DNA from 2 places in the Brevibacillus sp. MER 51 genome. Region 1 is predicted to be linked to the other one. Evidence: predicted binding sites of a transcription regulator. Region 1 holds the regulator's gene; the other holds the start of a gene.
The links. Region 1 encodes Rex, which represses fermentation and respiration genes when NADH is low (regulators of the CRP and FNR family bind a similar motif). Its sites were predicted from a motif close to TTGTGAAATATTTCACAA; they were not measured.

Region 1 (15,486 bases):
CAACCCGAGTTCTTGACGCATTTTTTTGACTGCTATCTTTGCAACCTGATAAGGCGTGACATCAACCCCGAGGTGAACCGCATGAATTTTATTTGCAGGAATCTTGCACGTCCGAATAAAATGTTGACGTAAAAATTCACTGTTCGTAATAAAGCCTGTTGCCAGTCGAACGGAGCGCCGCATATTTTCCTTGCTGATGGTCGGCTGTGATCCATACACGTGAGAGTGCATATTTACAAAGATTGGGATCTTGGGAAAATGGCGTTTTAATGTGAGAACATAGATTGGTCTGTTTTCCACGAGGATGACATCTGGCTTGTTCTTCTTGATATGGTTAATAATCCGGCGCAAATAAGGCTTTGGCCCTTGATACGGGACGCGAATGAACTGCCGGTTTTCTTCCACGGATGAGGTAGGATAGGTTGCACATTGACGAGTGTAGATGGTTACGTTATGCATAGGCTCAATCATCTTTGTGACCTCGTCAATATCGTGCTCGACCGAGCTTCCTTTGACCGGTGGCACTGAAAAGGGGCCCGGACTAATAATTGCGATGTTCATTTCGCTCGATCTCCCACTCCTTTTTCAGTGAAAGAACTACTTGATACAAGTATTGCAATTGTTTGGTATGGTTTTCTTCAAGCTTCTCCCATCTTTCTTCCCACGACGCAAGCGCCTCTTTCAGTTCCATCACTTCTTGCTCAAACTTGTGAACCTGTTCCACGACAGCCTCGTCTGTCTCTCTCATAATAATTTCAAAGGTAGGCTCCAAGACCAGTTCCTTTGGCTGCTCTGCTGTTGTATTTACGACCAACTCCTGGACGTTTTCCGTTACTTCCTCTTCTTGCTTTTCATTGGCTTTTACAATTGAAATACGTTGAACTGCCTCATCTACGACATAACTCCCTGAAAACACACCTGGTGTCACCCAATGAGACAGATCCCATTTTTTCCGTTTTTCCACAAGTTATCGCCTCCTGAAGCTTGCATCTACGTAATATGTTATGACAGCCAAGGAAAATGGGTACGTGTACGGTGACATAGAAAAAACCGCTTGATTTGGATGAAATCAAAGCGGTTGCCCGTGGTCTCTCATATTTGCTTGTCTACGGAAGTTCAAGCTGTAAAGACGCGCTTGTTCTACGGTTGTTATCTGTTGCTTTTGCCACTCGAGCAAGATCCTGTCGATATAGCGGATGTGGAGCTTACCGACGGTTGCAGCCTCACGCAAAGCGGTCAAAATCAATTCTTCCTGATAGCCGTCCTGTTCGGTCCACATATGGATATTCTCCAATTCAAACGGCGCTAGCGGGCGGCCAAATGCCTGCTCGAAACGAGCGTAAATGGCAACAGGTTCGGCATCCAGAGAAACAGCCACTTCCATAAAAGGGTCCATGCTTCTCGGGTCTACTTGCTGCTCCCGCCAGGTGTGGTACAGCTTTTTGTACAAGGGGGTCAAATTGTATTGCTCATGACGCATGCCCGTTTGTGGATCGATAAACTCATCTATCGTAATCCAATCTTCTTTTAATAGCTTTTGAAGAGATTGAATCAATCTCCTGCTCGTCATGGACATGCGTTCCTCCAGCTCTGTTAAGGTCGGGAATCGATTCCCTTCCTGCTGAAAGGACAGCAGATGAATCAGTAGCATCATCTCGTCATCAGTCAATGACATACGCTTATACATTTTTAAAAGAAGGTTGGAGACGGATGTTGCTCCTTCTTGCAACAGTTGCAATATATGGGAGTCCATAACGCATATTCACCTCTGGGTTGGAATAACAAGGGAGTGCGTAAAACGCGCTTTCAAACAATAGGAACACCCTGCTGCCCTCGCGCAACAGGGTGTAGATCGTTCATCGATAAAGAAACTCTATGGGTAGAGACGATTCAGCATGCGTGGGAATGGAATGGTTTCACGCACATGATCCAGACCGCAAATCCATGCAACGGTGCGCTCCAGACCCAAACCGAAGCCGGAGTGAGGAACTGTACCATATTTGCGCAGATCCATATACCAGCGATAAGCCTCTTCCGAAAGCTCATGCTCAGCAAAACGTTTCTCCAAGAGTTCTGGATCATCAATCCGCTGGCTACCCCCGATGATTTCACCGTAGCCTTCCGGTGCGATCATATCCGCGCACAGAACCACCTCTGGACGTTCAGGGTGAGGCTTCATGTAGAAAGCCTTGATTTCGGTAGGATAATGGGTGATGAAAACAGGCTTGTCGAAGTGGTCCGCAATCATCGTCTCATCCGGTGCTCCGAAGTCGTCCCCCCATTTGATCTCGCTACCTTTTTCCTGCAAGAGTTTGATCGCATCATCATAAGAGATACGTGGGAACGATCCCGTTACATTTTGCAGTTTTGTTGTATCGCGCTCCAACGTTTTCAGTTCGCGCTCACAGTTTTTCAATACGGATTGTACCACATGAGAAACAAACGCTTCTTGAATACGCAGATTTTCTTCGTGATCCACGAAAGCCATCTCCGGCTCGATCATCCAGAACTCGATCAAGTGACGACGTGTCTTGGATTTTTCGGCGCGGAAAGTTGGACCGAAAGAGTAAACGCGACCTAACGCCATAGCGGCTGCTTCCATATAAAGCTGGCCGGACTGCGAGAGATACGCATCCTCATCAAAATATTTGGTATGGAACAGATTGGTGGTGCCTTCCGCAGAGGTCGGTGTCAAAATTGGTGGATCTACTTTTACGAAACCGTTCTCGTGGAAGAACTCATACATGGCGCGAATCACCTCGGAACGCACAGCCATGACTGCACGCTGACGTGGAGAACGCAGCCACAGGTGGCGATGGTCCATGAGGAAGTCAACACCGTGTTCCTTCAAGGAAATCGGATATTCCTGGGCGATCTGAATAATTTCCACACCTGTTACTGTCAGTTCGTAACCGCTTGGTGCACGGTCATCCGCACGAACTACACCGGTTATGTAAAGTGAGCTTTCTTGTGTGAGCTGCGATGCATTCTCCCACACTTCTTCTGCTACTTCTGCTTTGACTACTACCCCTTGGATGAAGCCAGATCCGTCGCGGAGCTGCAAAAATTGAATCTTGCCGCTGCTGCGTTTATTGTATAACCAGCATCCTAGGCGTACTTCTTGTCCAACATGCTGCCCGATTCGGGCAATCGTCGTCAACATTGAATGATTCCCTCCATTTACCATGCCACGCAAATACAGACTAAGTATACCAAACAATTATACTATTGGGGGCCTGCAAATTCAATGAAAGTATCCCTACATAATGTTAACCACAATTTAATTATGTAAACAAATGTGCATTTGGGAGACCTGATCTCAGCATCGGCCTCCCTGCTCCTGAATCATCCACTCGCCCCATTGTTGTTTCCTACCGAATTATTTATCGTTCTCGATATCGCTATCGTATTCTTCAGTACTTTCATAATCTTGTTCGAGATCACTTTCATCTGTGCCTTCCTCATCTTCATCCGTGTCGTGATCCTCCATGTCATCCTCGTCCCTGTACTCATCTTCCATGTCTTCCTCATCCGTATCTTCGTCTTCCATATCCTCATCTTCCTCATCTTCATCGTCTGTATCTTCGTCTTCCATGTCCTCATATTCCACGTCTTCATCATCCGTATCTTGGTCTTCCATGTCCTCATCATCCGTATCTTCATCATTCATGTCTTCCTCTTCAAAGTCGTGATCTTCTTCGACTTCTTCTGCCCCCAGTTGTCCCCTCTCTGTTGACCATTCCAACATTTCGTGTGGAACATCTACTCCTTTTACTCCAATCCCGATCCAGTGAATCACACCTGTCGCTTCCTGCCCCTCTTGATTGCGAAATACTGTGATGATCGCGGAAGTCCTTTTCGTATATTTGAGCGACGTATAAATGCCCGGTTGGTTTGTCATCGCCACCATACAATAATGGGTATCCGCATAAGGCTGTGGCAATCGAACGGTCACATCTGTAGACTTGCTTGCGGCAGAAAGTCTGAAGGGGACAAAACCGTATTGTTGCAAGGTTACTCCTATATGATTATGCGTCTCAATTACCGGAAAGGATAATTTCTCAGCATCAATAGACTGATCCGCAATGTGATGGGTAGTGACAGCTTTGGACGCAATTTTAGAACCGGTCACGGAGTCCTCTGCCAGTTTTTCCTGCGTAATGATCCGGTTTTGCAGATGCTGTTCTGTTATGCTCCTGCTAACAAGATGATTTCCTTTGAGCGTCCCTTCCTTAATATGAGTTCCATCCAAGCTGCCTTTTATGACATGAGCACCATGAACGGAATGGCTATCCAGCTTGCTCGCATCAATGCTCTGATCGGCTATTTTCTCTCGAGTGACACTTCCGTCCTGTATTTTTTCCTTAGAAATGGAGTTACCCTGGAGATGGTCAGCTTGAATGATGTGAGTGTTGAGATGTGCAGATGAAATTGCTTTTTCCGCAATCTTTTCCCCCGTGACGGCTGATCTGCCGAGATGGCGTGTCTTGATCGCATCTTTGGCTATTTTGGGCGCTGTGATGACGGCATCTCCAAGTTTGCTTGTCGTAATGCTTAGATCTGAAATTTTGTCTGTGGAAACAGATTCTGGTGCCAATTTTGAGGTGGTTACCAAGTGGTCATGCAGATGCTGGGTCTGGATGATGTACTCGCGTAGATGATTGCCCCCAATGATTCTGTCAGTTAAATGCTGTTCTTCTATAGATCTTCTTGCCAGCTTTTCTGAGCGAATGGTCCCGTCAATCAGATGTCGTGAACTCACGCTCTCATCAAGCAAGTGTTGCTCTCCTACACTCCTGTTCGCCAATTTGTCGGTAGTAATAGCCTTATCAGCTATCTTGGCTGTGGTAATCTGCTGATCCCCAATTTTTTTAGCCGTCAGCATCCCATCTTGCAAGTGACTCGATAGGACACTGCCAGCTTGTAAATGTGTGCTGCCGATTGATTCTTTGGCGAGCTTTTCTGCCGTGACACTGTTGTTGTCCAAATGCTCGGTTAATATCGCGTATGGCCCTACCTTATCACTGGTCACCGCTTCTGGATGTAAATGCTGGCTATAAATGGCCTGAAATGCAATGTGATGATCCGTGATGCTTCCAGCGCTAATATTACTGCCATCTATCAGCTCTTCCGTGAGATGATGATGGTAAATGGAGCCTTCACGAATATGTTGAGACTCAATTGCATCTTCGTCTATCTTCGTGGATGTTACTGCACCATCGCGTAATTTATCGCCCGTGACGGCTCCATCCTCAATCTTCACGGTGTTGATCACATAATTGGCGAGATTACTTGTCTGAATGGTCCCCATCTTTATTTTTTCTGAGGTAATCGATTGATCCTGGATCAACTCATTCGTGATCGCTTGCTCCTGAATATGCTTGCTTTGGATCGAGTGGTCGGCAAATTTCATCGAGTCGATGGTTTTATCGGCTAACTTCTCGGATGTAATGCTATGGTTGATCAATTTTTGTGCGGAAATCGAATAATCCTGCAAATGCTCGCCGCTTACGATTCCCTGCCCCAAATGATCCCTCTGTACTGAATGCGGTGCGAGTTTGGTGGAAGTTACGCTCTTGTCCGCGAGTTTGCTGCTATCCACGGCATAATCCTTTAGAATCGAATTATCCACGGCGCCTTGCTTAATCTTGGACGCGTCAATGGCACGGTTCGCAATTTTTTCTGTTGTCACCGATTGATCTGTCAAGTCGTCTGTATAAACAAAAGATTGGACACGATCATCATTTCGGTCTTTGATGACCTTCGAATAAAAGTTTGGATTGGTAGTTGAGCTTTGTTTAGAGGATACGCTTTGTTTAGACGATACGTTTTGTTTGGAAGGTGAATCCTGTCTGGAAGACGAGTCCTGTTTGGAAGTCGAATCCTGCCTGGGAGTTAAATCCTGTCTGGAAAGCGAGTCCTGTTTGGAGGATAGGTCCTGCTTGGGTACTTTGGGAATCGGTTGTTGTTGCTCTTTCGGTGTGGCAGCAGAAATGGGAGGTATTCTGTGACTGCTCTCCAAATTACTTTCAAGCAGATTTAATTCGAGGTCTTCCATCCACTCCCGATCGGGTGATGATGTATATGAGAGCGGTAACTCGTGCATGGTCTGCCTAAAGGTTTTGCTCAGACTTTTGTTTGCTTTTCGCCGGTTCACATTGGCCATAGGGTCTCCTTGCCTCCTGATTTCATTCCCGTATCACTTTTGTAAGATATTCAACCATTTCCCTATTTGGCACCGTGTCTACAAAATTGTTTCATCCTGATTTGCTCAAGTTGCCAGCTAACACAAAAAAACCTGCTTCGCCAACTCTTCCATTGGCTAACAGGTTCTTCATCTTACTTATACAGCAACTTCTTCCTTCGTTTGTGACAATAGCGCCCTGAACTCATCGCCTTGCAGAACTTCCGCTTCCAACAATGTATACAAGCCTGTTTGGAATACGGAGTCATACTGTCTCAAAAGATTGCGGGTTTCTGCGAGCAATCCTTCCAGCAGACGCTCAACCTCGTCATGAATCCGGTTCTTATCCACATATTGCAAATGTACAATCCCCAGATCGGACATACCGCTTTGTACAATTTCCTGTGCCATTCCCAGCGCTTGCTCGAAGTCATTCTTCGATCCAGTGCTGCGCCCACCGTAGTAGATTTCCTCCGCTACGGCTCCTCCAAGGCTAACCATGATTTGCTTCTCCATCGCTTCCTTGGTATACAGATAGCGGTCTTCCATCGGATTTTGTCGGACGTATCCTAATGCTTTGCCTCGTGGACTCAGCGTGACCTGCGAGACAGAGCCTGGTCGCACGCTCTCACTGACAATGGCATGGCCCAATTCATGAAGAGCAACACGCTTCTTCTCTTCCTCTGATGCTTGACGGTCTACCTTCTCCCCGAGCATAACCTTGTCTACGGCATAGGCAAAATGCTTCGCAGTGATTTTTTCCTGACGGTCACGCATGGCATAAATAGCTGCTTCATTGGCTACGCTTTCCAGCTGCGCGCCAGAAAATCCGAATGTCTCCTGTGCCACTTTTTCCAGTGTGACATCCTCGCCTAGCGGTTTATTGGCCGTGTGAATGGTCAAAATCTGCTCGCGTGCTGGCTTGTCTGGAAGATCAACGCTAATATGACGGTCAAAACGACCAGGTCGCAACAGCGCTGCGTCGAGCATGTCCTTCCGGTTCGTAGCAGCCATGACCAAAACCCGCGGCTTGTCGGTCGTAGCCACACCATCCATCTCCGTCAAGAGTTGATTCAAGGTTTGATCGTATTCCCGCTGCTGTTGACCATCCCTTTTTCCACCGACGACATCGATCTCATCGATAAAAATAATCGCGCTGTCTTGCCCATTTTTCTCTGCTAATGCCTTCGCTTCCTGAAACAATTCACGGACGCGTTGTGCACCGACACCGACATACATCTCTACAAACTGCGAACCTGATGCCGCCACAAAAGCAGAATTTGTATAGTTCGCTGCTGCTTTCGCCATCAGTGTCTTACCCGTACCAGGAGGACCTGTCAAAAGAACACCTTTGATCGGACGAATCCCGTACTGCTCAATTTTGTCCTTATACACGAGAAAATCAAGCGATTCCTTCAGCTCTTTTTTGGCGCGTTCCTGTCCACCGATATCGGCAAACTGCACGTCCGATTTCGGCAGCTCATGCTTGTTTATTTTTCTTTTCCCACCGAGGGCGACATTTCCGCCTTGTCCATTTTGCTGACGGATGACCAGAAAGTAAAGCGCACCCAGTACGACTCCGAACACCAAAAATGGGGTAATGTTTACACCTAGAAAAACAAGAAAAATCAACAGTGCAGGTACGACGCCGATCAGTACTTCCTTACGCACGTGCCTTCACCTCTTTTTCAATGGAACGAGGTATGATGGTGTAAAAATCCTCCGTTCCTTTTTTCAAATAAACATAAATGTTTTCGTCATCCATCGATGCAGATGCTTCGTCGAGTTGATTCCCTTTTTTCCATTGTGCCACGAGGGCTGGAATGCGGCTATATTCATGCAACTCCACTGCTTCGGTAAACACAAATTGACCGCTTTGCCAAATATCGTCCATCGCTGTCGACTGATTGTCGATGTCAATGACCACTTCTTTTTCACCTGCGATCTTTTGTGTTTCCGTTAGCAGATTTCGATATTCTGCTGGAAATGTGTCTGGTTTTGTAACAGTTACATCTATTTGAATTTTATCTTTGCTGATCTCCAAATTGCCCAATGTTGCGGACTGCATTTGGCCAATTTCTGCACGGATTGGCTCCTCAATCTCCATCTTTTGGTACAAGAACCATCCTCCGAACAGGAGTGCCAATGTTGCCACCAAAGATAATCCTATTGCGCTCTTTTTCAACTGCACGGCTACTCCCCCCATAAATATCGTTCTCGTTTTCTCTCTAAGCAACATCCAAAGTATATCATATGAGTATATCAATTTCTTATACAGATGTTGGATGGAATGCCAAACAGGCCTTCTCCCATAAGGAAAAGGCCTGTCGTATGCAAGCGTCTCAGGTTGGAGCGAGCACGTATGAGGTTAACAGAGCGCCCGTGAATAGATCATAGTGAATGTAGTGATAACGACCGTCTTTGTCTTTTACAGTGACTTCCCAAAATTTCTTATCGTTTTCGAGACCAGGAACCAAATGAGTGATCTCCGATTGTGGGAAGGACTTATAAACTGCCTCTTCTACATTCTTTTTTGGAACAGCAAGATCCATTCGATCAAAGCTAACTTTCTGATCAGTCATCCAAGCTACAACTTGTGTCCCCGCCTTATTTTTCCCAATGACGACAGCGTAGCTCTCCTTGCCTCGATATTCATCAATGGATTCAATCTCCGTGATCGTTGTGCGATCCTGGATCCACTGACGAACGGTTTCCTCAAATTGATTGCGTTCCCCTGCTACAGAAGCCGTCAGGTGATAGGCGAACCCAGCTCCCGTAAGTAAAATGACGGCAACGATTGATAGGATAATTCGTACTAACACAGCAAAGTAACTCCTTTACGTGGCTGACATTACAATCGGAATCGAAGCTGGTCTCTCTTCACTCCAACTGCCGTTTGTATTTGCAAATCCAGCTCCAGTTGACGAAGCTGCCCCGTAGTTGACTCGTACCATAGTTGGTAATTGACTTTCATTCCGTTCGTTACATTCGAAGTCAAATCATGAATAGGGAAGGATGGACCTAGCCACATCGATAATAACGAAGAGACTTTCTCAGGTGGAACCGCAATCCGATATCCACTCCATCCTTGCCCCGCAGTATCTTCAAGGCGTTCAGGACGAACGGATTGCATAACTCCCTTGAGCAATACTGCGTGCTCATACGGGGTGAACAGCGCATACGGCAGTGCAGCATGGTCCTTTATCTGGCCATCAATTCGAACCGAAACTGGCTGCCCATCTTTTCTGGCTATTTCAAGCTGGTGGCCACCGATTTCTCCTGCGAGCTGAAATTGCTCATTTTGAAATCGCCCATGTAAGGTCTGATCCTTCATGTAAACCAGAAATGAGCGTTCCTCGTTCTGCGTAATCTGCTCCAAAAGCTCCGCTACCGTTGTCGTCTGCCCCGTTCCTGTTGTTTGTCTGACCGCAGACGCAGGATCTGTGCTGCCTGTATTGGCTGATCGACTTACTGTCCCCAATACAATCCCCAGGAGAAATAGACCGAGTAGGATAGGAATGAGCCACCACAGCAATTTGGGCCGGATGTACATGTCGTCCCCCCTGTCCCATTTTTGTCTTTAGCCTATGCTATACGGGAAGGTTTTAGAACGACACGGAAAAGTTGCTAATCATAGCTTAAGGTCGGGCGGTCATACTACACATACACCCCGAGGAGGTGAGCGCGTGACATCTTCGCAACAAACTACATCTCCTGACATACTTGGGTTTCTGTTACAGGAATACCGCGTCTCCTGGGCAGGATTGTCGTCTCCCTTGCGTCAATGGTCGCACACACCCACTCTTCATTTTCGCCATCATCTCCTGACAAAAGCTGTGGCAAAAATGAACAACGGAACGTCGTAGTATCCAATTCCCCTACCTACACCTGCACTGCCTTACTCCTGTCCCCCACCTGACAGGAGCCTTTTACCGTTTTAACGTTTGGAATACGCGGTTCGCTTCGTAAATCGCGCGCTCCTCATCAATGGTCAACAGCTTATGGTTACGCATCAAGAATTTACCCGCTACAATCGTATCTTTCACATCTCGTCCATTTGCTGCGTACACCACGTGTGAAATCGGTTGGTGCGCCGGGTGGAAATGGGCTTGATGGCTATCCATCACGATCAAGTCAGCTTGCTTGCCTACTTCAATGCTTCCAAGCGTTTCTTCTTGGAATACCCCTTCTGCGCCATAACGGGTAGCCATGCGAAGCGCTTCCTCTGCTGGAACTGCTACTGGATCGTTGTTCACACCTTTGTGCAAAATCGCAGCGAGCTTCAATTCTTCGAACAGATTCAAATTGTTGTTGCTTGCAGAGCTGTCTGTACCGAGCGATACGCTTACGCCTTTTGCCAACATTTTCGGAACAGGCGCAACACCGCTTGCCAGCTTCAAGTTGCTGACTACATTATGAGAAACTCTCACGTTGTATTTTGCCAAAATGTCGATTTCTTCATCCGTTAGGTGAACAGCGTGCGCGACGAGTGTTGGACGATTGAACATACCCAGCTTTTCCAAGTGAGCGACTGGACGCAGTCCGTAGTCCTTCTCGTTTTGACCGACTTCCCAAGCGGTTTCTGACATATGGATATGAAGCGGCAAGGACAACTCATCGGCTTTTTCGATAATTTGGGTAATAAATTCAGGCGAGCAGGTATACGGCGCATGCGGTGCCATCATGACGGTAATACGCCCGTCTGCCTGATTATGCCATTCTTTTGCAAAAAGTGTCGCGTCTTTCAGCTTTGTTTGACGTTCTTCTTCAGAGCACAGACCGATCATTCCTCGGCAAAGGCGGGCACGCATTCCAGCTGCATCGACTTCCTTCGCCACAACATCCATATGGTCATACATATCCACAAACGTGGTAGTTCCGGTACGAATCATCTCAATAAGCGACAGTTGGGTACCCCATTTTACTGTGTCACCCGTGAATTGCGCCTCCAATGGCCACATTTTGTCTTCCAGCCATTGTTGTAACGGCAAATCATCTGCATAACCACGTAGGAGGGACATACCAGCATGTCCATGCGTGTTGATTAACCCAGGCAGTATGTAGTCTCCTTTTTGATCGATAACTTCATCGTATCCCGCTTCCGACAGGTCCTCAGGAGTTGGGCCCACATACGTAATCTTGTTGCCTTCGAATGCTACGGCACCATCGTAAATGACTTCATTCGTATCGTTAACGGTAATGACTGTTGCGTGAATGAGGATCGTCTTTTTCATAGTATACACTCCATTCTTATGTCAAGTAGTAGGCCAAGCTTTGCAGGTTGGACGTCACGTCCGCATAGTGAATGCGAACATCCTTTCCTGCGCGAATCGTCGTAGGGGCAAAATTCAAGATCCCCTTGATACCCGCTTGAGTCAACTGATCACATACGGATTGCGCTGCAGGGGCCGGTACCGTAATAATCGCCAGCTTGATTTGCTTTTTAACGATTGTCTCTTCCAGCTCTGATAAAGGCTGAATCGGTATACCTGCGACTTTTTTGCCCTGCTTCTCTGGATTATTGTCAAAGATGGCCGCAATCCGCATGTTATCTTTCAAATAAGCGTTGTAGTTACTGATGGCATGGCCCAAATGCCCAGCTCCGACCAAAGCGACACGGATTTCATCCGTTAGCTTCAGGATTTCACGTATTTTTTCCACCAGATAATCGACATCATAGCCGATTCCCTTTTTTCCAAAATCACCAAAAGCTGCAAGATCTTTTCTGATTTGGGCAGGATTCACATCAAGATTCTTGCCCATCTGTTGGGAGGAAACGGTGGTCACCTCAACTTGCTGCAAATAACTGAGGTAACGCAGATAAATCGGCAAACGACGGACGACCGCTTCTGAAATCTTTTCGTGTTTTGCCACGTTCGGTCTTCCCCCCTAATTCTTTTGCTTCAAAATCCGATATTCTTTTCCATTCGATAAAATGGTAATGGAACCGTCGTGGCTGGTAACGTATGTCTCGGCCCATGACTCACCCAAACGCTCCATGACCTCCGTCTGACCGTCTTTCATTTGATCCCGTGATCGGCCTGTCTGAATAATGGCGACCTGAGGATCGACCTGCGTCAGAAACGGTTGCGAAGATCCCTGATTGCTTCCTTGACCGGCTACCTTTAGCACTTCCGCCTTCAGTTTGTCATTTTGCCGTTCCAACAGTCGCTCCTCTGCTTTTTCATTCACGGCACTCATAAACAAAAATCGCAGTTGACCGTGCGTCAATCGAAAAACAAGAGAATTGTTCTGAGGCGATAAAAATAACGGTTCATCCGGAAGCAATACTTCCATGGAGATTTCTTGGTCAAGAGTGAGTACTTGTCCTTGCTCTGCTTCCATCTGCTTTTGGTTGGAGCGAAGCAGCACGACATGCCGAATGGATGGTGCGATCAGCTTTGGCAAAATGACAGCATCGATGAGCACTTGTTGGCTCAATGAAGTGTAGCCTCCCATATGTTCCGGCTGGTCGTTCGTCAACACCACATAATCGAGCCGTGTAATCTTGAGCTCTGCCAAGCGCGCTGAAAGAACGGGCCAATCTTCTGACGTACCCGTATCAATCAGCATCGTTTTGCCGCCTGGCATTCTCAAAAGCGTACTCTCACCTTGTGGAAGTGCGAAGTAGGTGATTATGAGACCCGAAAATTCCTGTTCTGTCTCGGTTTCAAACGGGTCATCTATCTTCACTGCTGCTTCTTGCAAATACAAATGGCTATCAATCGAGCATGCGCAAAGGAAAAACACACTCAGAACTACTATCCACCAACGCCACTCTTTTTTCCATAACATTTATTTTATCACCTTAATCCCTATGAGACTATTGCTTCATTTTATGAATCTGACAGGGATTGCATACTAAGGAATGGCTCTATGCGCTCTCGCAGAGTTGGCCATGGACCGCTTTCGATTTGAAATGGCGGCAAAGATTGAAGGAATGAGCGTCCATATCTGGACTCAACCACACGCGTGTCGAAAACGATCACGACCCCTCTATCCAAGTGATGGCGAATTAATCGCCCCACCCCTTGCTTAAATTGCAGAACGGCTTGTGGAAGAGACAACGACATAAAGGCGTTTTTTCCTTCTGCCTTCAAAAGCTCTGCCCTTCCTTGATAGACAGGATGATTCGGCGGAGCAAACGGAAGGCGAACAATAACTAAACTGCTCAGCCATTCCCCCTGGATATCGACACCTTCCCAGAAGCTGCTAGTTCCAAGCAGCACACTTCTCTCCATGCTTCGGAACAGTCGCACCAGCTTGCTCCGATTGTTGCTATCAATCCCGTGACCGAATAACGTATACGGTTCTGGAGCATCTGCCAGTCGTTCTTTCATCGCTTGGTAAACAAGTCGAAGCATCGAATGTGAGGTAAACAGGATCAGCGTCCTTCCTTTCGAAGCCAGTACGACGTCCACGCACCCTTGAATGACCGCCTCCAAGTACGTGTGGTCACTCTCTTTGCCTGGTGCAGGGAAATCAGATGGAATCAACAGCAGCCCCTGCTCTTCATAATGAAACGGCGATGGCAGTGACAAGGTACGCACTCGTTCCTCGGGAAGCTGGTCGAGACCAAACTGGCTTTTGATGTAGGAGAAGCTGTTCTTGACCGTCAGAGTGGCTGATGTCAAAATCAGACTCCGCTTTTGTGCGAAAAGCGGTTCTGCCAGTGAGTCGGCAACCTTCAAGAGTGCCGCTGACAAATGAACCTGCTTGCGAGCTGTACGGGACTCTACTTCCATCCAATACACATACTCGGCATCCTGCTCAAGTAAAAAGAAGTGAAGCAGCTCCACGGCGTTCTGCCAGTCTTTGATGAGACCGAATAAATCTGTCAGTAGACTGCGTACGGCAAAAGGAGGCTTTTCCTCTTGCGGAGTCGTTCGCAAAAGCTGTTCGATGCCCGCTGCATATGCGGTCATCCCTTCAATCAGCTTTTTGGTTACTTTGCGTATCTTCTCGTGTTTACCTACAAACGATTCGATCCGATATCGTACTGTCTCACGACCAGCGTCCGTCGTCTCCTCCGCACGATCTGATGCCCATGCATACAAGAGCTGTGTCCATTGCTGCGCTTTCTCTCGCAAGGCAGCGGACTGTTTTCTTAGCTCCAAAAGCTTGGCAGCGACATCTTCTTGTACCGCAGGCATCCAGCTTTGCAGCTCTTCTGCGAAGCGGGCTATAGCCCCACCCTCCTCAACCGATGCACGATCTAACAAGAAAAGAAGCTGCGTGGTTGAAAACTGCTTGCCTAAATGCTGTGTCGCTGCATCCTCCAAATGATGGGCCTCATCGACGATAGCAACTTCATACGAAGGGAGGATTCTGTTTTCCGCTTGCAAGTCGCTGATGAATAGGGCGTGATTGACGATGAGGACATCGACATCGCGAGCCCGTTCCTTCGCCTGGAAATAGTAGCAGCGACTAAACCACGGGCAAGCCCGATTCAAACAAGAGCTCGTATCACTTTTTACCTGTTGCCACAGCAGTTGACCACTTGGAGGCATGCTTAGCTCTTCCACGTCACCGGTAACGGTTTGCGTGAGCCACGTCAGCATCTGTCCTTTGACCAAGCGCATTTCTTGGCTGCTTCCTTCTACAGGTTCGTCTACGGCTTGTTCAAATTTACGCAAGCATAAGTAGTTTCCTCTGCCTTTTAGCGTCGAAGCCGTAAACGAAAACGGCAACGACTCCTGCAAGGTAGCGATTTCCTTATGGAATAGCTGTTCCTGCAATTGAATGGTATTGGTACTGACCACCAGCTGTTGCTGATTGTAATGAGCCCAAATGATCCCCGGCAAGAGATAGGCTAATGATTTTCCCGTACCAGTCCCTGCCTCTACCAATAAATGGGCGCCATTCTCCATTGCCTCATAAACGGCATGCATCATTGCTTCCTGAGCATCCCGACGTTGATATCCCGACATTTTTGCCTGCATGTACCCGTTTTCGCCCAAAACCTCCTCGAGCTGGTTGGCAAACGCTTTAGTCACTGTCGCATCGACATGAGGACGCTTTAGAGACGCTGTTAATTTTTCTTCGCGCTTCCGTAGAGCCAACTGGCGATAAATATCCCACATGTCTGAGGAATCCGTTTCGGTTGTGATTCCATCCAGCTCTGGCAGTTCTATGAGCTTTTCCATCTCGATCTGACGTAAAAGAACCTCGATATCCGAGCGAAACGAAGAAACGAGCATCTGCAGGCGCTGGATCGTCACGAGTGGCAGTCTCTTTAAAATATCCAGCAAGTGGAGAAACAGCTGCGCCGTTGCGAGTGCATCACTATCTGCTTGATGGGG
Region 2 (15,486 bases), on a different contig from region 1:
AACTCCTCGGGCTTGACCAACTGTAAATGCCGTCGTCACGTTTTTATTAAAGAAAAGCTTTTCGACAGACATTTCATCGGGACGATATGTTTCCAGAAGGCTCTGCATTGCCTCAAAAATCTGTTTTAATCTAAGCGGCACTGGCAATCCTGCTTCTGTCTGAATGCTTCCATATTGGACGGGACGCAATTGGCTGCCCTCTTTATCCACAACCCCGAAGCCAACAATCGCAATGCCAGGGTCAATTCCTAAAATGCGCATAGTCCACTCTCCGTGAGCAAAGATTCTACTCTCTACTGTAACACAAAGCACCCAAAAAGCGAACGTGTATTTCCATTTTGTATCCAAGTTCAAAATATATAAAAACCCGCTCCCTATAAAAGGAACGGGTTATACGGCGTCTGTTAGTGTCTGTTCATTCCGAGTGAATCCGACACATCATGCTGCATGTGGGCATATTCGTCTACACCACTCTGCATGTGCTCTTTGATCTTGTTGATCTGTTGGTAATTGAGCTTGTTGTGTCCTTGGTTCAACTGAACGTACAAACGCTGATGGAACTGGTCTTTGTAGCTACCTCTAGGCATGGTAGACATGGTCTAAAGACTCCTCCTTCGATCACCGTATGAAATCAGTATGGCGTAAGCGCAAGGGCGTTATGATACCAAGATTTACGCCACATGAGCCAAACCTATTGTTGAAACGATAAGTTGTGGAGGTGTTGGTTCTTGCGCAGCAAAGTCCTTATTTTTTGTATATGCTTTTTCGCAATCGCGCTATCCATGCCGCACTCTACGCTTGCCAAAGTCAAGAATGACATCACGGTCACCGTTTCAGTGTCACCCGATTCCTCCTTCCAAACAACCATGTCTTTCCGTGATCAAAAACAATTTACGAAGCGGATATTGAGTTCTGCTACCGAAGTCGCCTCCTATAACCCGCACTGGGTACGTGCTACATTGACCGTAAAAAAACGAACGTATGTATATGATCACGACGGCCAGCTTTATGAAAAAAAAATGCCTCGTCGTTATGTGTTGGCACACGATGTTCGCCAGCGGATCGAAGAAATGGTCAAGTCAGTAGAAGCAGTCCATTTTGCACAAGCCATTCCTTGGGAGCAGGTGAAAAAAACGTTAAAGCGGATGGAGTTCGGCACCGTAATTGATTTAGAAACAGGACTACGTTTTGATGTCCAGCGCAGAGCAGGTAGTCGCCATGCCGATGTTCAACCCTTGACGCGCAAGGATACACAAATTATGAAAAACATTTATCAGGGAAAATGGTCATGGAAGCGCAGAGCCATTCTGGTAGAGGTAGACGGTACTTATTTTGCAGCATCCATGCACGGAATGCCTCATGGTGCTGGTGCGATTAAAGGAAATGAATTCCCGGGGCATTTTTGCATCCACTTTTTTGGCAGTTCTACCCATCGACGCTCAGAACCCGATCCTAGTCACAGCATGATGATTCTCAAAGCCTCGGGAGCACTTGCCACTACACTAAAAGGGGCGTCTCCTGAAGAATTGGTCGGCTACTTCCTCACCGCTTTGCATGAACATGACACTCATGCGATGCGAATGACAACAGATGGCTTCACACTTCCAAAAGGACTGTCCGCGATCGAGTCTGTGCGAACCTCTGAAATTGTCATCCCCTCAGACGAACGTGGTCCTCTCTTGATAGAGGTTCCTGTTCGACTCGCGTACATCGCCCGTGAAGGCGGGAATTTCCGACGAACATGGAAGTTTCTTTTGCGCCGCGAAGTCCCGGGGGAACGCTGGCAAATCATAGGGGTTGAACTGAATCCATAGCAATGAAAATAAAAATCCCTTTCCAGTACAATCCGTGTTTGTTACACGAAAGGCTCGAAAGGGGTTTCTTTTGGTCCACCTGTTTTCATTGGCCACTCCATTGGTATTCGCCATAGGTGGACAATACACTGTTATACTCTGCCAAATTCCGAATGCGAATCCCTCGTTTCAGATTCTCCCATTCCTCTTTTGGCAGACTCGCTTCCATTTTCGCAGTATCGATTCGATAAAAAGTTTGCACGACATCTTGTTCAGCAGGCAGACCATGAAACAGGGTAAGCATGCCGTCCGCAGCTATTCCGATATGTCCATTCTCTTTGCACGCTGGCGCAATATCCTGCTCTCGCTTCATTAAGGTCAACTTGACAGGTTCTGCTTGTACAATTTCCCATCCACTATAATTGCCCATGACGTCTGCCAGTTGATTGGTACGAACGGATACATGCTCTTCATCTCGCACCCCGCACAAATAATGGCGAGCTAAAACCAACTCGTACGACGGACTCGCAACTACATCTGCATTGCCTGTATGGTTTAGTAAGCGCGCAAGACTTGAATCGTTTCCGTCATTACCCACGAACAGGATACCGACTACGACGCCTGTAGCTAAAGCTACACCCCACGTCGCGTATACCATCCACTTTTTGTTCTCAGTCACTTAGAACCCCTTCTTCATAGGCTTTTCTTCCTATCATTGCCACAAAGAAACAGGGACATACGCGACTAAAGAGGGATTGACGTTATATTTTTTTATTTTTGTCAATACAAAAAATTAATATACTATTTCATCTCGCCATCTATCCAGCCTTTGAATCTAATGATAAACTATTTTTGCTTGGCATTATTGTAAACTTATGGAGGTCATTTCAAACATGAAAAAAACGAACAAAAAAATGCTGACCGCTTTTCTCCTCAGCACTTCTTTGGTTGTTGGCGCACTCTCTTTTCCTCTTACTCCTGTAAGCGCGCAAACAGGTTCTGTCCTCAAGCTTCGCCTGCTGGAAACGACAGATATCCACACCAACATCGTTAACTATGACTACTACCAAGACAAAAACACAGACGAGTTTGGCCTCGCAAAAACAGCGACATTGGTCAAAAAAGCAAGAGAAGAAGCGAAAAACAGCATCCTGATCGACAACGGTGACTTGTTGCAAGGAAACCCATTGGGCGACTACGTGGCAAAAATCGACCCGTTGAAAGCTGGAGATACTCACCCTGCTTACAAAGCAATGAACCTGATGGACTATGATGTTGCCAATATTGGTAACCACGAGTTCAACTTTGGTTTGGAGTTCTTGGACACCAGCTTGAAAGGTGCGAAATTCCCTTACATAAACTCCAACGTCTATGTAGACGACAAGGACAAAAACCCTGACAATGACAAAAACATGTTCACTCCTTACGAAATCCTGGAGCGTACTTTTAAAGATGAGAACGGCAAAGATGTAAAACTCAAAGTAGGTGTAATCGGTTTTGTTCCGCCACAAATTATGCAATGGGACAAGGCTAACCTGGAAGGAAAAGTAATCGCGAAGGACATCGTGGAAACTGCCAACAAATTCGTACCTGAAATGAAGAAAAAAGGTGCGGATATCATCATCGCAGTTCCTCACTCCGGAATTGGCCCTATCGAGGGTGGTCCTCAATTGGAGAACGCTAGCTACCAGCTGAGCAAAGTAGATGGCATCGATGCGATTCTGTTCGGACACTCCCACTCCGTATTCCCAGGCCCTGGATTCGATAAAATTCCAGGCATTGATGCAGAAAAAGGAACGCTCAACGGTAAACCAGCCGTTATGCCTGGCTTCTGGGGTAACCACCTCGGCGTGATCGACCTTACGCTGAAACAAGAAAACGGAAAATGGAAAGTGGCTGATTCTGCTACAAAAGTAGTTCCGATCTATGACAAAGCAAACAAAGCATCCTTGGCTGACGCAGACAAAGCTATCGTAGAAGCAGTAAAAGAAGATCACGATAAAACGGTTGAATGGGTTCGCTCCGCTGTAGGGAAAACATCTTCCCCGATCTTCAGCTACTTTGCACTCGTACAAGATGACCCATCTATCCAAATCGTAACCAATGCACAAAAATGGTTCGTTGAGAAAAACGTGAAGGGTACAGAATACGAAGGCATTCCAGTTCTGTCTGCTGGTGCACCATTTAAAGCAGGCGGCCGCAACGGAGTAAGCTACTACTCCAATATCCCAGCTGGTACAATCGCCATCAAAAACGTATCTGACCTGTACATCTACCCGAACACACTGAAAGCGGTTCTGGTTGATGGAGCTACGGTGAAAGAATGGTTGGAGCGCTCCGCTGGACAGTTCAACCAAATCGATGCGAAGAAAACAGATGAGCAACCACTCATCAACGAGTCTTTCCCAACGTACAACTTTGATGTCATCGACGGTGTTACTTATCAAATCGATGTTACACAGCCATCCAAATACGCTGTAGATGGAAAAGTAGCAAACAAAGATGCAAACCGCATCAAAAACCTGTCTTATAACGGCAAACCAGTAAAACCTGAAGACAAATTCATCGTCGTAACCAACAACTACCGTGCAAGCGGCGGCGGTGCGTTCCCGGGTCTGGATGGCAAAAACATCGTAATCGATTCTCCAGATGAAAACCGTCAAATCGTAATCGACTACATCCTGAACCAAAAAAATATCGACCCAGCAGCAGACAACAACTGGTCTTTTGCTCCAGTAGATGCGAAGCTGAATGTTACCTTCACTTCTTCTCCTGACGCGAAACCATTCGCTGAAAAATTGTCCAATATCAAGTTCATCAACGTATTGGAATCCGGATTTGCGAAATTCTCGATTGATTTGTCCAAGCCTGCTTCCAAGTAAGCTTGCCAACAACACAAACATCCCTCTTACGAGAGGGATGTTTTATTTTATCCGACTATCCAACAAAATGGTAATGCCCCCACGGAGAGCGCGAGAAAATTCGTTCTCCGTCGTTTAAGAAGCGTTGGCGATTCGCCATCACTTTGCCTTCCATCTGGATCAGCTGCATGACCCCCCGCATGTGGTAACCTGGGCGCTGACTATACAAGCCCGTTACCTCCCGCAAGAAATTATCCGGATAACGAAGCAATTGATGAACAGCCCAAATCTGCGTATCAGATAAATAGTTGACATTACTATAGGCTTCCATCGCTTCCACAAAGGAATCCATGCGGTACTCTTGCATCAATAGCATCCGCGACATCAATTGTACAAGGTCAACAAGCTGAAGATCATGACCTACTGTATCAAGGTCAATCAAATAGCAATTGCCTCGCTCCGTAAGCAAAAAGTTATGACTCGCCACGTCTCTGTGCGCGAGCGTCCCCCTCTCCATGGCTAAAAACATTTCTGGTGTCAGAGGCAGTTTGTAGGCAGATTCCAGCAGCTCCTTGCCATCCCGAAGGACATGATCTGCCTGTTGGGAAATGAGTTGCTCCAGTTTGCTCTGGGGTCCCTTCTGTTCAATCGACCACATCAAACGCTCAAAGTATTCCAAGCGGCTCTCCCATTTATCTAAAAGAGCCGGTTTTCCTTCATACGCATAGGAATGAGCAATAGGAAAACCCTGAGCTGCGACATGAAAACGTGCCAATGTCTCTGCTGTTTTTTTAACATCGAAAAGCGAAGCGTTATCTGCTTCATGCCCATCAATCATTTTCATAACGGTGTAATGGCGGTCTTCAAATGCAAAAATTTTGGTCCCTTCCTGATTCGCCACATATTGCACCGTATGATGAAAGCCCTTCTGATGTAGTGCATCTGCTAACTCTGTCACCCACACAGCTTTTTCGACCTGCTTATATCCTTTGAGTATCCAATGCCCCCGGTCTGTTTTTAACAGGTTGACGTTTCGCTTCGGCTTCACCCCGTAGATTTGACAGCGAAAAGCCTTTTCAATGGTAGATAAGATTCCTTTGTTCATCCCATACCCTCTCAGTAAGAAGAGGATTCTTCATGCCCATCTCCCCAGTTCGGCCAAACCCCTTGTTCAGGCATGGAAGCCATACACGGAGAAGGCGGGAACATCATGTTATTGTGAATCCCCTGTGGAGAACGATTGTACTTGCCTTTTCGGCCTCTGTACTCCCGGACTTCAGAAGAACACTCACATGATGATGACTCAACTGGTTCCGGGCACACAGGCTTCTTCGCTCGTGGCCGCTTTAAAGGCATGGGTGGAAATGGTGGTGGGCATGGATAAGGAAACGGCATCGGTCTGATGTGTGGTGGGAAGATTGGAAATGGATTGATTGGTCGAATTTGTTCTGGACTTACAATCGGTCGATTTGGTACAAACGGGCTAATCCACGGTGGGCAAGGCGGAAATGGTGGGAATGGTGGCATGAACGACGGTGGGAATGGCGGGAATGGACGCACCTGTGGCATTGGCCTGCGCTCTTGCTCCGGACTTACCCTCGTCGATGGCTTCAGCTTCTGTTGCGGGCTTACTTTTGAAGGTGGCTTGTGCTGCTGTTGTGGGCTCACCTTTGAAGACGGCTTCTGCGGCCGTAACGGACTCACCCTTGGAGGTGGATAGTTTGGCTGCATTGGTTGCAACGGACTTACCCGTGGTGGATAGTTTGGTTGCATCGGTTGCAATGGACTTACTCGTGGCGGTGGGTAGTTTGGCTGCATCGGTTGCAATGGACTTACTCGTGGCGGTGGGTAGTTTGGCTGCATCGGTTGCAATGGACTTACCCGTGGCGGTGGGTAGTTTGGCTGCATCGGTTGCAATGGACTTACCCGTGGTTGCGGATAATTCGGCTGTGGGCAAGGTGGGCATATATTTGCTGGCGGTCGTGTAGGCTGTAAGGGCAAGACCTGAGTCGGTGGTCTATATGGAATGTAGGGCACATTTTGATTCGGTGGAATCGCCGGTGGATAAATATACGGGCTCACTCTGGTTGGAGGTGGAGTCGGTATAAGTGGGCGTATGGGCACAGGCGGAACCGGAGGCTGCACATCTGGATTCCCTGAAATGTTCGGTGGTTTATACGGTGTTGGTTTCTCAATCGGTTTCTCAATCGGTTTTTCACTTGGCTTCTCGATTGGTTTTTCGATCGGCTCCGTTGGCTTTGGAATCGGCTGTGTTGGTGGTGGAGGTGGCAATGTTGGTGGTGCCGTTGGCCTGACTACCTCTGGGGACACAGAAGGAACTGGTGGTCTTGGCATTTCTTTGGGAGGTCTAGGCATCTCTTTGGGTGGTCTCGTAGGAATGGGAGCCGGCGGTAGAGTAGGTCTGGTCTCCTCCCTGGATTCGATTTCCACTTCTCCTGATTCTTCCGGCTCAATTGGCCGCCTTTCAATTTCTTGCGGTACCTCCATCTCTTCCTCTTCCGTAATCGGTCTTTCTTTCACATAAGGGGCCGCCTCACTCATTGGATGCGGGGGTGTCGTTCTTTGCGATGGTCGGATAGGAACTTGTTTCGCCGGAATCTTGATTCTCGCTCCAGGATAAATTGTATCGGGAGTTTTTAATTGACTATTAAGGCGTAACAGTTCTTTGTAATCGACGCCATATCTTTTGGCGATCTTCCACATCGTATCGCCTTTTTGGACGATGTGTATTCTCAATGTTTTTCTCCTCCCTTGCACCAAACTCCCTAACATCGTATGCAGTCATGGGCGTTTTGCTCCTTGACGCCATTCCTTTGTTGGGAGGGAGCAGAAAAAGAAAAAACCAATCCCTCTAGGAATTGGTCTGATGCATATAAAATGGATATGTCCCGAGCTGACGAACTTGACAGCCAATGGCTTCAATCTCCGCAAACGCCCCTGGCAACAAGACGTCGTCCATCTTCTGCTCAATGTCGATGACAAAATAATAGCTTCCGAGCGCTTTCTTCGTCGGACGTGATTCGATGCGAGACAAGTTGACCTTTCTCCACGCAAAAGCAGCAAGCACTTGATACAATGCTCCCGGGAAATCTTCTGGCAGCGTGACCAGTATCGTCGTCTTTTCCTTGCGGGAAACCGGCAGATCAAGACTTTCCAGACCGACGAGAACAAATCGCGTGTAGTTATTCGAATAATCTTGAATTTGTTCACGCGCAAACTCCAATGGATAGATCTCTACATTTAATCGAGTACCTACAGCAGCCCACGGCTCTTCTGGATGCTCACTCACCAATTTTGCAGCCAATGCCGTACTGTTTACCGTTTCGATCGCTGCTTCTGGCAAATTCTCACGCAAAAAGTTGTGACTTTGCGCAATCGCTTGAGGATGTGACAGCACTCTCGTAATCGCGGACAATGGCAATGGATGCTCTCGTTTTGCCACCAGCAAGTTTTGCGTAATGGGCAGTGCAAGCTCCGCCAAAATAGGCAAATCTACTTCGTGAATGAGCCAATCCAGTGTAGAATTGACCGTTCCTTCAATGGAGTTTTCCATCGGTACGACACCGTATGCCACTTCCTTTTTGGAAACAGCGTCTAGTACTTCAATAATACTTGGGTACGGAACGAAAGATAGCTTTTGTCCGAGCGACAAGATACGCGCTGCTTCTTCGGTAAACGTTCCACGCGGTCCTAGAAAAGCAAGTTTCTTCTCCATGGCTACTCCTATCCACTATGGTCTATCTCTGATGGATTTCTACCTGTACGCCATTTTCGTCCGGTTGCAAGATCATCACGCGGTACGAGATGTCGTGCCCTTTCATCACTCTGTCCACAAATGCACGCAGCTTCTCTAATTCTTCATCCGAAGAGAAGAAACAGAGGATCGTCGGTCCAGCGCCGCTCAAAGCAGCCCCGAGTGCCCCGTGTTCAGTCGCTTTGTCCAGGATTTCGTTCAAGCCAGGTACAAGCTTTGCTCGATACGGCTGATGCAGCCGATCCGACATTGCCCGTCCCATCAGGTCGAGTCTGCCTTGTGCCAGTGCAGCAACTAGCAAACTACTATGACCCACATTATATACAACATCCTCTTTGCTGTACACCTGTGGCAAGACGTTCCGCGCTTTTTCTGTCGAGAGCATGAATTCTGGGATCACGACGAGAGTTTGCAATCCCGCCGGGGCAGAAAATCGCACATAAGGAACGGGGTCTCCTGGTACTTCCGGCATTGTTGCAACAATAATACCACCAAACATCGAAGCTCCGGCATTATCCGGATGCCCTTCCAGGCGGGTTGCCTTTTCAAACAATTGCTCACGCGTAAACGGTTCTCCAGCGAGATGGTTGGCCGCTACGAGTGCACCTACAATCGCAGCCGCACTGCTCCCCAATCCTCTTGTCAGGGGGGCATCACTGGAAGCACGGATCGCGAGCTCAGGAATGGCGAGACCAGCTTCTTGAAACAATCCCGCCGCAACTTTGTACAGAAGATTGTTTTTGTCCGTCGGTGTTCCTTGCAGCTCCTTGCCCATCATCTCTACTGTCGTATGATCACTGATTTCCATTTCTACAACAGAATACAACTGGAAGGCCATTCCCAGCGCATCGAATCCCGGTCCCAGATTCGCTGTCGATGCCGGTATGGTTACTTTTACACGCCGTCCATTCATGATACAAATTCTCTCCCACTTTGACGAACCAGCTCCATCACAGCCTCATGTGTCGCCGGAACTGAACGCGGCTCTTCACCTACCAGCTTCAAAGCAATATTTGGATCTTTTAGTCCGTTTCCAGTCAACACGCACACGATCTGGCTGCCAGGTTGAAGCCTTCCAGCCTCATGCAGCTTGATAATACCAGCCAGCGATGCTGCCGAGGCAGGCTCACAAAACACGCCTTCACTCTTCGCCAGCAAATGATAGGCATGCAAAATCTCTTCGTCAGTTACACTATCGACAAGACCACTTGATTTCGAAATGGCATTCAAAGCGCCATCCTTGCTCGCCGGGTTGCCAATGCGAATCGCTGTCGCAATCGTTTCCGGGTTGGCTACGGGTTCTCCATGAACCAGCGGCGCTGCTCCTGCTGCCTGGAATCCGTACATCTTTGGTAAGCGACTCGATTTTTTGGCTGCGAAATATTCCTCGAAGCCCTTCCAGTATGCTGTAATGTTACCTGCGTTACCAACCGGAATAGCCAAAATGTCAGGTGCGTCCGTCAGCGCATCGCACACTTCAAATGCCGCAGTCTTTTGTCCTTCGATCCGGTAAGGGTTCACGGAATTCACGAGTGTAATCGGCTCTTTCGCTGTAATTTCGCGAACGATATCGAGCGCTTCATCAAAATTACCGTCAATCGCGATGACTTCTGCACCATAAGCGATGGCCTGTGCCAGCTTGCCCAGTGCGATATTGCCGTTCGGGATCAGGACGATGCAACGCAAACCTGAGCGTGCCGCATACGCCGCAGCTGCTGCTGATGTATTCCCTGTCGAAGCACACATGATAGTGTTGCTTCCCTCTTCTACCGCTTTGGCTACAGCCATGACCATGCCTCTATCTTTGAAAGAGCCGGTCGGATTGAGCCCCTCGTACTTGACGTACAGCTCTACCCCCAATTGTTTGGACAGGTTCGGAGCATGGATCAGGGGTGTATTTCCTTCATGCAAGCTGACCAGCGGAGTTTTTTCTGTGATCGGGAGAAATTCCCTGTAACGTGCCAGAATGCCAGACTGTCGATTAGAACCCATTATTTGTCTCCCCCTTCTACACGGTAGCAGCTCTGCACAGTTGATACGATATCCATCTGTTCCATGTAAGCCAGTACCGCATCCATGTCACTTTTTGAGGACAGGTGTGTAATCATGATTATCTCCGCTTCACGTCCGTTGTTGAACGGTTGCTGGATGACCTGCTCGAGGGAAATATTTTTGTCAGCCAACAGCTGCGTAATTTGAGCAAGAACACCGCGTTTATCTGCAACTACGATGCGCAGGAAGTATTTAGAGAATTTTTCGCTGTCTTCTTTCAGCACTTTTTCTTTGTATGGAGCAACCATTCCGCGTCCATTCACTCCTAGCTTTCTGTTTTTGACGACAGTGACCAGGTCAGACACAACGGCGGTAGCAGTCGGTAATTCACCTGCGCCCGGCCCGTAAAACATGGTTTCCCCTACCGCTTCCCCATGTACGTACACGGCATTAAAGACACCATTTACGGAAGCGAGTGGATGAGATTTCGGAACCAGAGTCGGCTGCACACTTACCTCAATCGCCTCTTCGTCACGACGAGCCAGTCCGAGCAGTTTGATTTCATAACCCAGTTGCTTGCCATAGGCGATATCTTCCTTGCTCACGGAACTGATCCCTTTTACGTCTACATCTTCGAGCTTCATCGGTACACGGAAGCCCAGCGTTGCCAGAATCGCCATTTTGCGGGCGGCATCAAAGCCTTCCACGTCGGAGGTTGGGTCCTGCTCCGCATAGCCCAGTGCTTGCGCTTCTTTCAATACCTCGCTGTATTCTGCGCCCTCTTTGCTCATTTTGGTCATGATGTAATTGGTCGTTCCGTTGACAATCCCCATCATTTTCTCGATACGGTCTGAGGAGAACCCTTCTACTAACGCACGCAAGATCGGTATTCCACCTGCCACACTCGCCTCGTAGAAAACGTCACAGCCCTTTTCTTGCGCTTTCTCTAAAATTTCGGCTCCGTGCAACGCCATCAGATCTTTGTTGGCTGTTACTACGTGCTTGCCTCGTTCGAGTGCACCCAAAATGTATTCCTTTGCAGGGTGAATGCCGCCAATCACTTCTACGATGACTTCAATTTCTGGATCATCCAAAAGGCTAGCAGGATCAGTGGTCAGCGCGCTCTCCATGGATGGAATATTACGAGATTTTTCCGCATCCTGAACTAGAATACGGGAAACCTCAATACTGAGGCCAGTTTGCTTTTGTAAATCCTCCTGATGGGCTTGGATAATGCGTACGACACCAGTCCCGACTGTTCCAAAACCCATTAACCCCAATTTAATGCTCTGCTTCTCCATGTCTCTCTCCCCTGCCTTTTCTTTGATTGTTTTTTACTTAGCCTCTACCGACGATCATCGCTTTGCGAACGCCCGGGATCAGCTGCAAGCCATCCAAAAACTCCGTGCTAGATACGCGAAGATTAGCCATATCGACTGACATGGATATGGTAGCAATCCCTTGAAGTGGAATCGTCTGATTGATGGTCAAAACGTTTCCACCTTGATCTGCTACATATGTGAGCACTTTGGACAAGTAACCTGACATGTGATCCAAAGAGAAAGTAAACGTCATAATTTTTTCGCTCATCATCGCATTGAACGGAAAAATGCCATCTTTGTACTTATAAAAAGCACTTCGGCTCAATCCTACCCGTTCAACCGCTTCATTCACGGTATCCACTTCGCCAGATTCCAGCATCTTCTTGGCTTCAATCGTTTTGGCAATCGATTCTGGCAGGATGTCAGATCGAATCAAGTAGAATTTTTCTTCCTTTTTCATGCGTTGTGTCCTCCTGAGAAAAACAGTTGTTTCTTCATAGAGGACATTATAACGGAAAGCATCTCATGTGACAATCCTTATCCGTCACTTTTTTTCATCGGATCATATTTGGTTTACTTTGATTACATGAGGGGAGGCTTCTTCGCGCACAATAATGCGTATCGTATGGAGGAGGTGAAAGGCAAATGGCCGGACGTGGAAAGTCAGATAAATCGGAGCGTCGTAACAATCACCCAGCAGGTAAGCCAAGCAGTCTCGATCAGTTTGGCAATGACATGCGGGGCAAAAAGATGGCCCAATCCCCAAACGTGATTGAAGATCCCAGCGGAAACGGATAAACAAACACAAAAAACCCGGGACATTTTAATCCCGGGTTTTCCTGATTCGATTAGTATGCCAAAGAGGACAGACCGTTGATATGAGTCAAGTAACGAACGTTACTCGCTTCTTTCATCAAGGTTGCTGGCAAGCCTTTGAGCTTCAGTTGGCTTGCACCGATTGTTCCGATTGCGTCTTTACGGCCCAGGCTACCCAGTGTACCGGAGAATACCGGTTTGAAGGTATCCATTTTGGTGCCGTTGAAGTGCGCGAAGAGATTGTGACCTACTACTTCACCCATTTGCCATGCCAGTTGGGCAGTCGGAGGGAATGGACGACCTTCTGGCCCCATTACAACCGCGCTGTCACCTGCAAGGAATACATCAGGGTGAGAAGTGGATTGCAGGAATTCTGTTACAGTTGCACGCCCGCGGTTTACTTCCACGCCGCACTCAGCTACTACGCGATTGCCTTGTACGCCACCAGTCCATACCATTGTTTTGGTTTCAATGGTACCGCCATCTTTCAGGCAAACTGTGGTTTCCTTCATTTCCGTTACAGGTACGCCTGTCAGGAATTGAACGCCACGTTTTTCCAGGCTCGTTTTCGCACGCTCAACCAGGTCAGGAGCAAAACCAGCCAAAATGGATGGACCTGCCTCTACGCAGTAGATGGACACGTCTGCAAAGTCTACTCCATGTTTGTGGCACAGATTTGGCAACATATCAGCGAATTCCCCAACAAGCTCGATACCTGTCAGACCGCCACCGCCTACAACGAAGGTAACATCTGCTTTATTTTTGCTCGTCTTATATTCAATCACGCGCTCTTCGAGGTGCGCACGCAGACGATTTGCTTCTTCTACAGACTTCAGTGTAAAGCTGTACTCTTGCAGGCCCGGGATTCCGAAGAATGCGGTTTCACTACCCAGCGCAATAACTAAAGCATCGTATTTGATGGACTCGCCGCTCGCCAGTGTTACGCGTTGGGAATCGAGACCAATATTTTCTACCGTGTCTACTACGAGGTTAATCTCTTTGCCACGCAGCAATCTTTCCAGAGGGAGCGCTACGTTTTGTTCAGACAGGTTTCCTACTGCCAAGCGGTGCAGTTCCGTAATGATTTGGTGAGTAGGAAAACGGTTTACCACCGTGATCGACGCTTCTTCAGCCGTCATGTATTTACGTGCAGTCAATGCGCTGAGCAAACCGCCATAACCGCCGCCTAGAATCAGAATATGCTTCGCCATGCCCAATCCTCCGTCCTTGTCTTCCATTCCATAATAAAAAAACTAGCGTTTTTGTTGTTGACGTTCTGCTGTTACTTCCAAGAATGCTTGTGCGAAACGCAATGTTTTTTGTACTTGCGGATCTTTGAGCATTTTGAGAATACCGAACAAACCGATCGTAGACTCTTCTACGTGAACACGGTCATTGGCTTCAATGGCTGCTTGGGCAATACCCTTTGCTTTATCAGAGATCGGTTTTACGAACTCTTCCATTCCGCCTTTGATGTCGTCGATCAAAACATGATCATTTGCTACCGTTTGTACCAAATCATACGTTTTGGTCAAAAGAGTTGTCAGTTCCGCCAATTTAGGCAGATTCGCCACCAATACGTTCAGTGACTCTTGGATTTCTGGTTTCATCAGCTGATCGAGTACATCTTGTTGCTGCGCTGGCGCCAGAGTAGCAGTGCTTGCTACTTCTGCAGCAGCTTGAGCTTGTTGCGTAGTTGTTTGAGACATAAAAAAAACGTCCTCCTTTGCTTTGGAATAGAGGCCTTTCATTCTCGATGCCTGTTCAAACGAGTAACGGCCGCTATTCTCCCTGAAAATCCGGTTAAAAATTATTTGTAACATTTTTCACAAAGTAAAGCAAACAACGGATTCGAATAATCAAAAGTGAATGATTTCACAAGTATTTATTCAGGAAAGCGTACACAACAAATCATAAAGTGAACAGGCTCGATTTAGAACTCTATGTACACTACTATATACCTTCTTCACAGGAACATCAAAGGAAAAAAACCGCTTCCTTAGGAAGAAGCGGTAGTTGAGAGCATTTTATAGTAATCTTTGATGATTTCATGGTGCTTCTCATTGATATCCGTAAAGATTAATTCAATGATTGATTGCTTGTCCTGGAACGTTTTTTCCACGATTTTCGCCATCATGACGATCTCCTGCGCTTGCTTCGGTATCTTGAAAGACAAATGGAGAAAATCGCCCTTTGACACATAACCGTCCGTTCCCAAAACAAGACGGGTTGGAGAGAATTTCAGCAACACTGCCTCGCCTTTTTCTTCGATCGGTCTAGCTCCCATCACCTTGTAAGGGACAGAAATACCGAGATCTGGGGAGATGGGATCCTGCTTGCGCTTTTGTGTAATTTCTACCCCTACACTAATCGGAATCATCCCTAAAAGCTTGATCGGCCAAAGCGTTTGCTCCGAAACTACTTCCAAATCAATAGTGTTCACTGCCGCATCCGTCTCCCAACGAATTCGCACAGTTGATCCGAGAAGCTCTGCTTTTGTTTCAGGCTTCATCTCATACGAAACGACGAGATAACTGCCCTTTGCATGTTCAACCAAAACTTGGACAGGTGTCTTCACCTGCTTGGAGATGATTAGCGGTAGCGTCGCACCGCGTTGGAGTCGTTTATCCCCCAAAAATGGGTTCAGTGATGGGATATCAATCATGGTTTTTGTCACTCCACAAAGTCAAACTCTAATTTGCCGATCCGAACGGTATCCCCGTCTTTTGCTCCCAGCTTGCGCAGAGCATCATCTACACCCATACTGCGCATTTGTCTTGCAAAACGCTGGGCTGCATCATAGCTGTTCAAATTCGTCATGCGTACGAGTTTCTCGATCTTTTCACCGCTGACGACAAACACATCATTATCACGCGTAATCTCGAATGCCTCTGGTTCTTTTTCTGCTCGGAAGACCACGCGCTCTT

Region 2: M3630_RS05665 (helical membrane plugin domain-containing protein) is a predicted target of Rex. The motif match lies at 14,423-14,440, and genes of this name have one in related genera.

The regions. Positions count from the first base shown of each region.
Region 1 covers NZ_JAMAUS010000003.1:419,530-435,015, reverse strand. The annotation lists gene M3630_RS09285 (glycosyltransferase family 4 protein) at 1-561, opposite strand, end outside; gene M3630_RS09280 (hypothetical protein) at 542-964, opposite strand; gene M3630_RS09275 (DnaD domain-containing protein) at 1,070-1,753, opposite strand; gene asnS (asparagine--tRNA ligase) at 1,874-3,163, opposite strand; gene M3630_RS09265 (WIAG-tail domain) at 3,380-6,166, opposite strand; gene M3630_RS09260 (AAA family ATPase) at 6,344-7,855, opposite strand; gene M3630_RS09255 (hypothetical protein) at 7,848-8,375, opposite strand; gene M3630_RS09250 (cell wall elongation regulator TseB-like domain-containing protein) at 8,527-9,006, opposite strand; gene M3630_RS09245 (hypothetical protein) at 9,036-9,737, opposite strand; gene M3630_RS09240 (hypothetical protein) at 9,871-10,050, shown strand; gene M3630_RS09235 (amidohydrolase) at 10,114-11,418, opposite strand; gene M3630_RS09230 (redox-sensing transcriptional repressor Rex) at 11,435-12,058, opposite strand; gene M3630_RS09225 (ComEC/Rec2 family competence protein) at 12,074-12,979, opposite strand; gene dinG (ATP-dependent DNA helicase DinG) at 13,021-15,486, opposite strand, start outside.
Region 2 covers NZ_JAMAUS010000002.1:251,038-266,523, forward strand. The annotation lists gene ruvC (crossover junction endodeoxyribonuclease RuvC) at 1-261, opposite strand, end outside; gene M3630_RS05590 (hypothetical protein) at 405-596, opposite strand; gene M3630_RS05595 (hypothetical protein) at 729-1,814, shown strand; gene M3630_RS05600 (BofC C-terminal domain-containing protein) at 1,900-2,472, opposite strand; gene M3630_RS05605 (bifunctional 2',3'-cyclic-nucleotide 2'-phosphodiesterase/3'-nucleotidase) at 2,687-4,675, shown strand; gene M3630_RS05610 (phosphotransferase) at 4,731-5,759, opposite strand; gene M3630_RS05615 (hypothetical protein) at 6,138-6,611, opposite strand; gene M3630_RS05620 (hypothetical protein) at 6,771-7,199, shown strand; partial or broken gene M3630_RS31120 (LysM peptidoglycan-binding domain-containing protein) at 7,325-7,447, opposite strand; gene pheA (prephenate dehydratase) at 7,527-8,390, opposite strand; gene thrB (homoserine kinase) at 8,413-9,342, opposite strand; gene thrC (threonine synthase) at 9,339-10,421, opposite strand; gene M3630_RS05645 (homoserine dehydrogenase) at 10,421-11,722, opposite strand; gene M3630_RS05650 (ACT domain-containing protein) at 11,760-12,203, opposite strand; gene M3630_RS05655 (hypothetical protein) at 12,389-12,541, shown strand; gene M3630_RS05660 (NAD(P)/FAD-dependent oxidoreductase) at 12,592-13,770, opposite strand; gene M3630_RS05665 (helical membrane plugin domain-containing protein) at 13,813-14,268, opposite strand; gene M3630_RS05670 (PilZ domain-containing protein) at 14,559-15,224, opposite strand; gene obgE (GTPase ObgE) at 15,233-15,486, opposite strand, start outside.